4 regions of the Lysinibacillus sp. FJAT-14222 genome follow, and region 4 is predicted to be linked to each of the others. Evidence: riboswitches for the same ligand, from Rfam matches in the RefSeq annotation. Region 4 holds a riboswitch; each other region holds the start of a gene.
The links. Region 4 has a riboswitch for S-adenosylmethionine ahead of metK (methionine adenosyltransferase). Riboswitches for the same ligand answer to the same signal wherever they lie in the genome.

Region 1: it holds a riboswitch for S-adenosylmethionine, as region 4 does, so the genes downstream of both, metA (homoserine O-succinyltransferase) here and metK (methionine adenosyltransferase) in region 4, are expected to answer to the same signal.
Region 2: it holds a riboswitch for S-adenosylmethionine, as region 4 does, so the genes downstream of both, AN161_RS09250 (O-acetylhomoserine aminocarboxypropyltransferase/cysteine synthase family protein) here and metK (methionine adenosyltransferase) in region 4, are expected to answer to the same signal.
Region 3: it holds a riboswitch for S-adenosylmethionine, as region 4 does, so the genes downstream of both, AN161_RS13350 (bifunctional homocysteine S-methyltransferase/methylenetetrahydrofolate reductase) here and metK (methionine adenosyltransferase) in region 4, are expected to answer to the same signal.

What each region holds. Positions count from the first base shown of each region.
Region 1 is NZ_LIYL01000012.1:3,409-6,610, reverse strand. Features, by position in the region: gene AN161_RS27370 (endospore germination permease) at 1-640, shown strand, start outside; gene metA (homoserine O-succinyltransferase) at 720-1,655, opposite strand; SAM riboswitch class I at 1,829-1,939, opposite strand; gene AN161_RS28615 (hypothetical protein) at 2,031-2,243, shown strand; gene AN161_RS05880 (nucleotide excision repair endonuclease) at 2,236-2,610, shown strand; gene AN161_RS05875 (TrmB family transcriptional regulator) at 2,674-3,202, opposite strand, start outside.
Region 2 is NZ_LIYL01000019.1:50,125-53,326, forward strand. Features, by position in the region: gene AN161_RS09250 (O-acetylhomoserine aminocarboxypropyltransferase/cysteine synthase family protein) at 71-1,372, opposite strand; SAM riboswitch class I at 1,490-1,603, opposite strand; gene AN161_RS09255 (glycerol-3-phosphate acyltransferase) at 1,932-2,564, shown strand; gene AN161_RS09260 (DASS family sodium-coupled anion symporter) at 2,754-3,202, shown strand, end outside.
Region 3 is NZ_LIYL01000025.1:53,642-56,843, forward strand. Features, by position in the region: gene AN161_RS13345 (protoporphyrinogen oxidase) at 1-887, shown strand, start outside; SAM riboswitch class I at 1,013-1,112, shown strand; gene AN161_RS13350 (bifunctional homocysteine S-methyltransferase/methylenetetrahydrofolate reductase) at 1,205-3,052, shown strand; gene metH (methionine synthase) at 3,045-3,202, shown strand, end outside.
Region 4 is NZ_LIYL01000007.1:34,819-38,020, forward strand. Features, by position in the region: gene metK (methionine adenosyltransferase) at 159-1,355, opposite strand; SAM riboswitch class I at 1,646-1,764, opposite strand; gene pckA (phosphoenolpyruvate carboxykinase (ATP)) at 2,397-3,202, shown strand, end outside.

The DNA.
Region 1 (3,202 bases), on a different contig from region 4:
AAGTGATAGTAATAGTAATAGCGAAAATGCCTCACAAAGTGACAGTAGTAGCAAAAATGGAAATTCTTCTCAGAGTCAAAGTAGCAACAATGGCGGAAATGCTTCTCAAAGTGAAATTAGTAGCAATAGCGAAAATACTTCTCAAAATGAAAGTAGCAGCAATAGCGGAAATGCTTCTCAAAGTAATAGTAGTAGCAATAGCGAAAATGCCTCACAAAGTGACAGTAGTAGCAATAGCGAAAATTCTGCTCAATGTCAAAATAGCAGTAATGGCGGAAATGCTTCTCAAAGTGAAATTAGTAACAATAACGAAAATTCTGCTCAAAGTGAAAGTAGCAGTAATGGCGGAAATTCTACTCAAAATGAAAGTAACTGCAAGAGCGAAAATACTTCTCAAAATGAAAGTAACAGCAATGGCGGAAATGCTTCTCAAAATGAAAGTAGCAGCAATAGCGGAAATGCTTCTCAAAGTGAAAGTAGTAGCAATAACGAAAACGCTTCTCAAAGTGAAAGTAGCAGTAATGGCGAAAATTCTACTCAAAATAAAAGTGAAAACGATGCCGGCAGTGCTACACAGAATGATAGCGATACTGGAAATACTCCAAACAGTGATAAAAATAAAGATTCGTCGGAAAATTAATAACATAATGAAGTTAAAAATGATGACCTTGAAGTTATTAAGGTCATCATTTTTTCTTTACAATTGCTATTGAACAGCATTAAATATGATATTCAATTTGATCAACAAAATCCCATTCGTATGGTGTTTCTTGATAAACATAGTAATTCAACCAATTCGAGAATAATAAATGCGTATGGGCACGCCACGTATTAATTGGTTCATTTCCTGGATCATCATTTGGGAAGTAATTCACTGGTACATTAATATCTAATCCTTTCGCGACATCCCGACTATATTCATCAGCTAAAGTTGTCGCATCATATTCAAGGTGGCCGGTAATCATGATATTTTTATTGTCCTTAGATTGCACAATAAAAACACCAGCATCTTCTGAATAAGAGAGTAATCGTAAATCAGGATGGTTGCGTACTTCCTCAATAGAAACAGATGTAAAACGAGAATGTGGAGCTGTAAATAAATCACTGAAACCACGTACTAAATCCACTGTTAAATCCGTAATGACATGAGAATATACACCTGAGCATTTAGCAGGAAGCTCAATTTTGCCGATACCGTAATGATGATATAACGCTGCCTGTGCACCCCAACATATATGAAGGACCGATGTTACATTTTTCTTGGACCAATCCATAATTTCTGAAATTTCCTGCCAGTAGTTCACGTCCTCAAAAGCCATTTTTTCAACTGGCGCTCCCGTTATAATCATACCATCATAGCGGCGATGGCGAATTTGATGAAAGGTCGTGTAAAATAACTGTAAGTGTGATTTACTGACATTTTTCGATTCGTGCGTAGCTGTATTTAAAAATGTAATATTGACTTGTAACGGTGTATTACCAAGTAAACGTAGTAATTGCAGTTCTGTTTTCTCTTTTTCCGGCATTAGATTGAAAATTAATATATTTAACGGACGAATTTGCTGAGTTTTCGCTCTGTCCTCTTCCATTACGAAGATTTTTTCCTCACGTAAATGTTCTCCAGCTGGTAAGTTTTTCGGAATATTAATTGGCATCTTGCATTCCCCTCTCTTTTGTTTCTCTCTTTCTAACATCAATTTGTGCCTTAGTATCAATGCGCGGCCTTGCGCAAAGTTCATAAAGTCTTTAATCGATTATTAAACGATAAAATTAAAAAATCCCCCTCATTCCATTTGAGATAGAATGAGAAGGATTTTTATCACGTTCACTCTTATCTCTCAAAGGACAAATCCTTTGCTGGAATTAGCACCTTTCTAACTTTTGTTAGAGGTTGCTGAAGCGTCATCGGGCCAAATCCCTTAGCTTCTCTTGATAAGATTATTTAATTAAAAAGAATTGTAACATGAACAATTAAGAATATCAATAATACATAGAATATTTTGTTATTAACATGCATGGCATTTTGTAATTTGTTCAACACTAATCTTGGAGAGACGCATTGTTTATCTAGCGAAAGCGAAGCGTCAGCTACAAATCTTTTCTGTGCGAAAGCGAAGCGTCAGCTACAAATCTTTTTTGCGCGACAGCGGCAATTACGACAATGCGAAATTGATGGAAAACATGCAGTACTTATGTTAACATATACCTTTAGTAACAGAGAGGAACGTGAAAAGTTTGATTAAAATTGAATTTCCAAAACCAGATTTAGTGATTCGCCAACGCGAGCAAGATTTAAAGCCAGGTGATGTGCCAATCACACCTTACCATGGTTTTATCGACTTCCATAAAATCACGCGTGAAAACGGTGGTATTTTCTTATTCTATAACGAAGAGAACGAACTATTATTTGTCGGTAAAGCACGTAAAATTCGTCAACGTATTAAAAAGCATTTTGAGGACAATGTTTCACCGTTGAAAAATCATCGTGATGAAATTTTCAAAATTGAAGTGTATGAAGTAGAAGATCCAATGGAACGTGAAATTTACGAAACTTACGCGATCAATACATTCCGCGCTAAATACAATGTTGATAAAGTATTTTATTCATAAGACGACAGTCGCTGTTTAACAAAAAAAAGAATCTGCTTAGAGCAGATTCTTTTTTTAATGCCTTTACTCCAAGAAAAATGCTTTACGTTCTTTAGTAATCCATTCTTCAAGCTCCTTATCATCACGCTTTAACAGTCGATTGACAAGGACGTCATGCCATATATAATCCTCTAGTAAATAAATATGAACTGGGTCATTTGTAATAAAAGCCGTTTCCTGATTTGACGGTGAGTGGCCATAAATCATTTTCTGACCATCTACAGATAAAATAAACCAATGAGGCGTGGAAGATTTTCTCGTATATTGTGTTATGCGGTGCCGGTCAATAGATGCCTCATTTTCCTCCACAAACAGTGTAATTCCACGAACTGGAACATGCTCAGACACCTCATGAATATCTTCTCGTAATGCTTCATACATATCTTCCCACATCGATAATATGACTTTTTTCTCCGCTTTTTTTAATAATGACTGACAATAATTGACGATTGCCTCTTTTCCTTTTAGCGTGACAACCTTATGCTCCGCTTCCTGCTCTTTTACCTCTAATTTTTCTAATTGATCACTAATTGACGTGAAATTCGATTGCCAA
Region 2 (3,202 bases), on a different contig from region 4:
TTTTTCGGGAGTAGTCATAACCGATTAGATTTCTATTTATGTCGAACGGAAATTTCTTTAATTTTATTTATTAAGCTTCTACTTTTTGCTGTGAAGCTGTTACTTGTTCAATAGCTTGTTCTAAATCTGCAATAATGTCTTCCACTGCCTCTAAACCGATGGATAAGCGAATGAGCGACTCGGTTACGCCAGTTTGGATTAACTCCTCAGCTGATAGTTGCTGATGTGTAGTAGATGCTGGATGGATAATTAATGATTTAGCATCCCCTACATTTGCTACGTGCGAGAATAATTTCACACTATCGATTAATTTACGCCCTGCTTCACGTCCACCTTTAATACCAAATGTAAGCACTGAACCGAAGCCATTTCTCAAATATTTTTTTGCTAAATCATGAGTAGGGAAATCTTCTAAGCCATTGTAATTTACATATTCCACAGATGGGTGGTTTCGTAAATATTCAGCTACCGCTAACGCATTTTCATTGTGTTTAGGAATACGCAAATGAAGCGTTTCTAAACCTTGTAATAAATTAAATGCTGCATCTGGACTTAATGTTGGACCGAAGTCGCGTAGTAATTGCACTCGCAGTTTTGTGGCAAATGCAGCCGCTGCTGTGTCAATACCATAACGCAAACCATGATAAGAAGCATCTGGTTCAGTAAAGCCTGGGAAACGTCCACGAGTCCAATCAAACTTCCCTGCGTCTACGACAACGCCGCCTAAAGTTGTACCATGGCCTCCAATCCATTTTGTTGCGGAATGAACGACGATATCGGCACCGAAGTCAATTGGTGTTGAGCCATAAGGTGAAGCAAATGTGCTATCAATAATTAATGGCAAGCCGTTTTCATGTGCTATATTCGCTACTGCCTCAATGTCTAGCACTTTTAAACTTGGGTTACCGTAAATTTCAGCGAACACCGCTTTTGTTTTATCCGTAATAGCTGCTTTGAAATTTTCTGGATTTGTTTCGTCTACAAAAATTGTTTTAATACCGTAGTTTGGTAGTGTGTTTGCCAATAAATTATAAGTACCTCCGTATAAAGAGCTACCTGCAACAATTTCATCCCCTGCCCCAGCAAGGTTTAAAATTGAAAATGCAATAGCTGCTGCACCAGATGAAAGTGCTACCGCTGCTGTACCGCCTTCTAATAAAGCGACGCGTTTTTCAAAAACATCTACAGTTGGGTTTGTAATACGTGTGTAAATATTGCCCGCTTCCTCTAAAGCAAAAAGACGTTGCGCATGAGCTGTGTCTTTAAAAACGAAAGCTGTTGAGCGATATACGGGTACTGTGCGAGATCCTGTTACCGGGTCTGGCTCTTGGCCACCATGTAACAGCAATGTTTCTGGTTTAAAATTTGTCATTGTCTACCTCCAAATGGTTACTTTTTTACGATGGTACCGGAGATGAGGAGGATTTTTTCTGTAGAAAACAAAAACCCCCTTCAGCTAAGAAGAGGGTTGCGGTTGCAAGTTTTCCTCCCCTTATCTGCCAGATCCAAGTAAGAATCTGTAGGAATTAGCACCTTAGCAAGTTCGTCACTTACTGGTTGCCGGGCATCATAGGGCCTATCCCTCCGCCGCTCTTGATAAGAGTATGAGATTCAATTTCCATCGTTGTTACACAGTATAAACATAGACTTTTTTTCTGTCAACAATAAAATTTTATTTTTTCCGAAACTTCTGTCTGCTTTTTTACGTAAAACGAACGCATACACTATTTTAGTATCTATTGGTTTACCACCAAAAGTTGGGTTGATTTCCGTTCCGACTGGGCGCTTTGTTGCTGTCGCTTCGCTTTCGCACAGATCCCAAGGAGTCGCCCAGTCTCCACTCCAATCAACTTATATGCAATGACATACGTTTTAAAGTGTTAGCCCTAAATTTTGGTGATGATCCTATTTATTTTGAAAGGAGAACTTTTATGTTAAAAGCCGTTATCATTTTTCTTCTTGTTGGTTATTTAATTGGTTGTATTCACGGCTCTAAAGTTGCTCAGTTTTTATCCGGGGTAGATTTAAAAAAGACTGGTCATGGCAATGCAGGTGCATCCAATGCAACACTTTCCCTTGGATGGAAATACGGCGTATTAGTTGCACTTATCGATATTGGTAAAGGCGTAGCAGCTATTATCAGTGCCCATATCTATCTAGCAGATGCAACACATTTAACAGAAATACAAGTTTGGCTCTTAACCTATATCATAGCTGCTGGTGTCATTCTTGGTCATAATTTCCCATTCCATATGGGCTTCAATGGCGGTAAAGGAACTGCATCAATCATAGGGATATTACTTGCAATCGATTGGAAAATTGGTTTATTTGCACTCATTTTATTTGTTCTTTTGTCCTTCACGACGAATTATCTAATTGTCGGTGTACTTGAATTTTATCTTGTTTTTTGTACAGCAACATATTTATGGATTCCTGGAGTAGGCCCGACAATTATAGCCCTACTACTTTTAGGAATAGCGATCATTTTGCATATCGAAAATATACAACGCTTAATTCAGGGAACTGAGCCTAAAGTAACTTCTGCATTCAAGAAAAAGAAATAATATTACTTTGGATATTTTTGTCTTTTCTATGACCATATATTTTCTCGTAACCGCCTATTATCGCTATAAATAGAGAGTATTTCACATACTGGTTTTTTTTACAATAAATATACAAATTACTTTCTTAAAAAAGCATCTTACTAGCCGATGTTATAGAAAATTGTAGTCATGTAGAAAGGATGAAAAAGTATGTCTACTTCTGAACAAGCAAAACCAAAACGTAATTTGAAGCCGCTCTGGATTGGATTAGCCTTCGCTTTACTAATCATCATTACTTTTTTACCTAACAACGGCGATTTACCTGTAGCTGGACAACGAGCTCTAGCCATCTTAGCTTTCGCAGTCATTCTTTGGGTTACTGAAGCAGTATCCTACCCCGTTAGCTCAGCCATGATTATTGCTCTTGTTACAATTTTACTAGGTTTAGCTCCATCAATGGAAGATCCAGCGACAGTGCTAGGAACATCAGATGCGTTAAAATTGGCATTAAGTGGATTTAGTAACTCTGCTGTTGCACTAGTAGCCGCTGCTCTTTTCCTAGCAGCAGCCATGCAAATTACCAATTTACATAAACGTCTTGCGCTATGGATACTGTCACTAGTAGGGACAAAAACGAAAGCCATTGTATTTGGTGCTAT
Region 3 (3,202 bases), on a different contig from region 4:
TACTTGCAGGTGTATATTCAGGAGATTTAAATCAACTTTCAATTGCTTCCACTTTACCGTATCTAATCGATTACAAAAATGATTTCGGTAGTATTATTAAAGGTTTCGATGCAAACAGGGAACAATTTGTGCAAGCTGCAAATAAAAAATTTATTTCCTTTAAAAATGGTTTATCATCACTAATTGATCGACTTGAAGAAACATTAACGGATGTAGAAATTATTAAGGGAATTGCCACTACTAGTGTTAAAAAGCAGGAGAATCAATACTCCGTTACATTAGCAAACGGTAAAATGATTGAAGCAAATCATGTTGTATTGGCACTTCCGAATGAATCGGTACAAAGCATATTGCAGGATGAATCTTTGAACCGCTATTTTGAACAATTCAATACTGCCTCCGCAATTACGATTTATTTAGGATTTGATGTACCCGATAATAGATTACCTGCAGATGGAACAGGCTATATTGTGTCACATAATTCGGATGTTATATGTAATGCAGCAACTTGGACAAGTCGCAAGTGGAAGCACACCTCAGCAGAAGGGAAATTACTTGTGCGACTTTTTTATAAGAGCATTAACCCTGAGTATGAGAGATTACGTTTAATGACAGATGAAGAGTTGGCAGCTGTTGCCCTAGAGGATGTAAGAAAAAGCTTGGGGATTGAGGAAAAACCAACTGTTGTTGATGTGACAAAATGGATCGACCAAATGCCGAAGTATGACTTGGCACATCGTGAAGCGTTGCAAGGTCTAGTACAAGAGCTTGAGAAAAACTATCCAAATCTATCAATAGCGGGATGCTCTTATTTTGGAGTAGGCATAGGTGCTTGTATTCAAAATGGTAAAAAAATTGGTGAGGAGCTTGCTGGAAAACTATCGTAATTGTTTGATTTAAAGCAAAATATAGTATTTCAGGTGGAAATTATCCTCTGTTCAGTGAAATAGTCTTGACTCAATCGTTCGTTAACGATATGATTCTTTTAATTATTTAAAAAATTCATACTACATTCTTATCAAGAGAAGCTGAGGGACTGGCCCTATGAAGCTTCAGCAACCAACTTATTGTCAGGTGCTAAATCCAGAAGACCATTGTGTCGAAGATGAGAAGGAAAAACAATTACGAAACGACGTAAAAGCCTTCTTTTTTTTTGAAAGAAGGCTTTTTTTATTTTAAAGATAAGGGAAGCGAGGCTAGTTTTATGGGATTGCTTGAAAAGTTAAAAACGCATGTTCTTACAGCAGATGGTGCAATTGGTACAGTATTATACGGCTATGGCTTGGAGTACTGTCATGAAGAAATGAATGTTCATAGACCTGAATTAATTGAAAAGATTCATAGAGAATATATAGCAGCTGGAGCCGATATTATTCAAACGAACACTTACGGAGCTAATGCCATAAAGTTAGCCCGCTATGGATTAGAATCACGTGTGCAGCAGTTTAATGAAGCCGCTATGACGATTGCCAAACGAGCAGCGGCAGATGGTGGACAATTTGTCTTGGGTACTATTGGGGGGATCCGTGGTATTCGAAAGAGTGACGCAACATTAGAGGAAATTTTAGCAACGGTTGAAGAGCAAGCAACTGTTTTACTTGCAGGAGTTCCAGACGGCCTTTTACTTGAAACATATTATGATTTTGAAGAGCTAACAGCAACTTTGACAATGCTACGAGCTAAAACAACATTACCGATTATTGCTCAAGTTTCTATGCATGAACCAGGAGTTTTGCAAAATGGAATGAGTTTAAATAACGCTTTACATGAACTTGAAGCGCTAGGTGCTGATATCGTAGGTGTTAACTGTCGCTTAGGTCCTCACCATACTATACAAGCATTTGAAGGTGTAGAGCTTCCTGAAAAGGCATTTATGTCAACGTATCCGAACGCATCTCTTCTTGATTTGGAGGATGGCCGTGTTGTTTATGAATCAGAAGCAGATTATTTTGGTCGAGCAGCTGTAGAGCTTCGAGATCAGGGGGTACGTTTAATCGGTGGCTGCTGTGGTACGACACCGAAGCATATTGCCGCGGCGAAAAAATACTTAGAGGAGCTATCTCCAGTAGAGGAAAAGCACGCGAAGCCAGAAAAAGTAGAGGTTGTACGTGAGGCAGAGCCACCAAATTATGAGCCATTACATGTAAAAGTAAAACGTGAACGCTCAGTTATAGTGGAGTTAGATACACCAAGACATTTAGAAATTGAAGGCTTTATTGAAGGTGCCCAAAAATTATATGAAGCAGGCGCAGATGTAGTCATGATGGCTGATAATTCACTTGCATCCCCAAGAATTAGTAATGTTGCAATGGGTGCCTTACTAAAAGAAACACATGGGGTACGCCCGTTGACACATATAACATGCCGAGATCGTAATTTAATTGGTCTTCAATCACATTTAATGGGATTAAATGCACTAGGCATTCATGATATTTTAGCAGTTACTGGAGATCCGACAAAGGTAGGCGATTTCCCAGGGGCGACTAGCGTTTATGACGTATCTTCAATGGAGCTAATCCAGTTAATAAAACAGTTAAATGAAGGAGTATCATTCTCAGGGAAACCTCTTCGTAAAAAGGCGAATTTCTCTGTAGCGGCTGCGTTTAATCCCAATGTACGTGTATTAGACCGAGCTGTAGCACGATTAGAAAAGAAGATTGAGCATGGGGCAGATTATTTTATTTCACAGCCTGTTTATTCAAAGGAAAAAATCGTGGAAATTTACGAGGCGACAAAGCATTTAGAAACACCAATTTATCTAGGCATTATGCCAGTAACGAGCTATAAAAGTGCGGAGTTCTTACATCATGAAGTGCCGGGCATCAAACTATCTGATGATGCGTTAGCCCGCATGAAGGCTTGTGGTGATGATAAAGAACGCGCAACACTAGAAGGAATTGCAATTGCCAAGGAGTTAGTAGAAGTAGCAGCGGAATATTTCAATGGTATTTACCTCATCACACCATTTTTGCGCTATGATATGACACTAGAATTGATGGAATTTATTGAGCAATTGGATGAACAGAAAAAAGGGGTAAGTATAAATGGCTAAGCACTTGATTGAAGAACAATTAGAAAAACGAATTTTAATTCTTGATGGCGCAATGGGTACAATGCTACAAAATGAAAATTTATCAGCAGAGGATTTTGGCGGCGAGGAATATGATGGCTGTAATGAAAATCTTGTGCTAACTAGACCAGA
Region 4 (3,202 bases):
TCTTGGACAACCAAGCCATACATGGTTGCCGGATGATCTATTAATTTGGAGCTAATTTATTTCGGTAAAAATGTGAAAGGGGCTATTAGAACGCCGAGCCCCTTTCTATAGTACTTTAAAATAATTTTACAGCTACTGCATTACTTTAGCTAAATAATTTATAACCCAGCTTTTTCTTTTAATGCGTCAGCTTTGTCTGTTTGTTCCCAAGGTACATTTAAGTCAGTACGACCGAAGTGACCATATGCTGCAGTTTGTTTATAAATAGGGCGACGAAGGTTAAGCATTTTAATAATTCCAGCTGGACGTAAATCAAATAGCTCGCGTACCCAATTTACAATTTCACTTTCCTTCACTTTTCCTGTCCCAAATGTATCAACAGCAATAGAAACTGGCTGAGCAACACCAATTGCATAAGCTAATTGTACTTCAGCACGTTCTGCTAAGCCTGCTGCTACGATATTTTTTGCCACATAGCGTGCTGCATATGCCGCTGAACGGTCCACCTTAGTTGCGTCCTTACCAGAGAAAGCACCTCCGCCATGACGTGCATAGCCACCGTATGTATCAACGATGATTTTACGGCCAGTTAGACCAGCATCCCCTTTTGGACCACCTATTACGAAACGGCCAGTTGGGTTGATGAAATATTTAGTATCAGCATCTAGTAATTCACTTGGAACAACTGGGGCAATAACGAATTCTTTTAAATCTGCTTGAATTTGTTCAAGCGTCGCTTCTTCATCATGCTGTGTTGAAATAACAATCGTATCTACACGCACTGGTACATTGTTTTCATCATATTCAATCGTCACTTGCGTTTTTCCGTCTGGACGTAAATATGCTAGTTCACCAGATTTACGTGCTTCAGTTAAACGACGAGCCAATTTATGCGCTAAACTAATCGGTAATGGCATAAGCTCTGGTGTTTCGTTACATGCAAACCCGAACATTAAGCCTTGGTCACCTGCACCAATAGCCTCAATATCAGCGTCAGTCATAGAGCCTTCACGCGCCTCTAAAGCTTGATCAACACCCTGTGCAATATCAGGCGATTGTTCACCAATAGCAAGAAGCACTGCTAGGTTTTCAGCATCAAAGCCATATTTTCCTCGTGTATAACCGATTTCTGCTACAGTATCGCGGACAATACCTTTCATATCTACATAGGTAGAAGTAGTAATTTCTCCTGCTACTAATACTAAGCCTGTTGTTACTGTTGTTTCACACGCTACACGTGCATTTGGATCTTCTGCTAAAATAGCATCTAAAATGGCATCCGAGATTTGGTCACAAATTTTGTCTGGATGTCCTTCTGTTACACTCTCTGATGTAAACAGTCGACGGTTTGTCATTTGGTTTTCCTCCTATTACGCTTATAAATAGTATTTGCGAATTAATACGGTACTCATTACCCATGTCAAGCTCGCTCCTATGGATTGAACTCTCAAGCCGTTGCTGCTGTCGTTTCACTTTCGCACAAAAAAATAGCTGCTGCTTTTAACACGAGATTTCGAAAGATCCGTCATTATAATAAGGAAAGAACTACATATACTTACCTTTAGATTTGTTTTTAACAATAAAAAAATCCTTTTCTCACGCTTACTTAACATGAGGAAAGGAATAATGACTTCGTAACCTTTCACTCTTATCGTTCAAGGGGTTTCCCCTTGCATCAGGTTGGCACCAACGCATGTCGTGAAATAGTTCATGCAGGTTGCCGGGTTTCATAGGGCCTGACCCTCCACCAGCTCGGGATAAGAGTATCCGTTCAATATCTCATATTACGTAAAAGGTCGAACGTTGTCAAATATTTTTGCTGTATTATATAAAGGAAATAGGGAATTCGATGAGTTTCAATACTTTTTACACTTGGATTATGCTGTAAATTGAAGCAAAATAATCCCTACTCTCCACCTTATATCATGTGTTAACATATGTGTGACCCTTTAATCTTCATTCAGCAAGTATTTAGCGAAAGTGCAACGTCATCTACAAATGTCTTTTGTAGCGAAAACGAAGTTATTAGCTACAGAAGGCTGCCCTCTCTACATGTGGTGGATGAATATGGTTGTAGACCCCTTTTCAGTCGGTGACAAGCTCCAACTGATAAAAAAGACAGGTAAGAACCTCACATCCTGTGCGAACCTCATGTTGACCAAAAGCTTCCAAACGTAATTCAGCTGTGACGAAGATTATCTAATCAAATAGGGGAAAAAGCATTCTAAAAACGAATAAATTTACTTTTTGTCGTTTTCTTGAAAAGTATTAAAATCTCTAAAATAATTTCCGAATTAGTATAGATTATTTAAGCAATTGTGTTATACTATTTTTGAAAATAAGAAATTCTCCCTCAAACTCTAGGGAATACTATAAAAAAGGATGGTATTTAATCGATGAATTCAGTAGAAATTGCAAACGAACTGAAGGAATTATTAAGCGGCGGTAACATTAATGTTCAACTTTCAGTACCACAATTAGCTGAAAAAGCTACAGCTCGTGGTGAAGCTATGTTAACAGTAGATGGTGCAGTTCGTGCAGAAACTGGCAAATACACTGGTCGTTCACCTAAAGATAAATATACGGTAGAAGAAGAAAGCTCAAAAGATCAAATTGACTGGGGAAAAGTAAACCGACCAATTTCTTCTGAAGTGTTCGATAACTTATATGTAAAAGTAGTAAAATATTTAAAAGAACGTGACGAATTATTCGTATTCAAAGGCTTTGCTGGTGCTGACAAAGATTCGCAATTAAGCATCCAAGTAATCAATGAATATGCTTGGCACAACCTTTTCGCTCATCAATTATTTATCCGTCCAACTGAAGAAGAATTAGCTTCTCATGTTGCTGACTTCACAGTTATCTCAGCTCCTAACTTTAAAGCAGACCCTGCTGTTGATGGTACAGCTTCTGAAACATTCATCATTGTATCACTTGAAAAGAAAATTATCCTAATCGGTGGTACTGAATACGCTGGTGAAATCAAAAAATCTATTTTCGGTATTATGAACTACTTATTACCACAACAAGGCATCCTTTCAATGCACTGCTCATCAAACGTTGGTGAAGCTGGCGATGTTGCATTATTCTTTGGTTTATCTGGTACTGGTAAAACTACTTTATCTGCTGATCCTGACCGTAAGCTTATCGGTGACGATGAACACGGTTGGTCTGATAATGGTGTATTCAACATCGAGGGCGG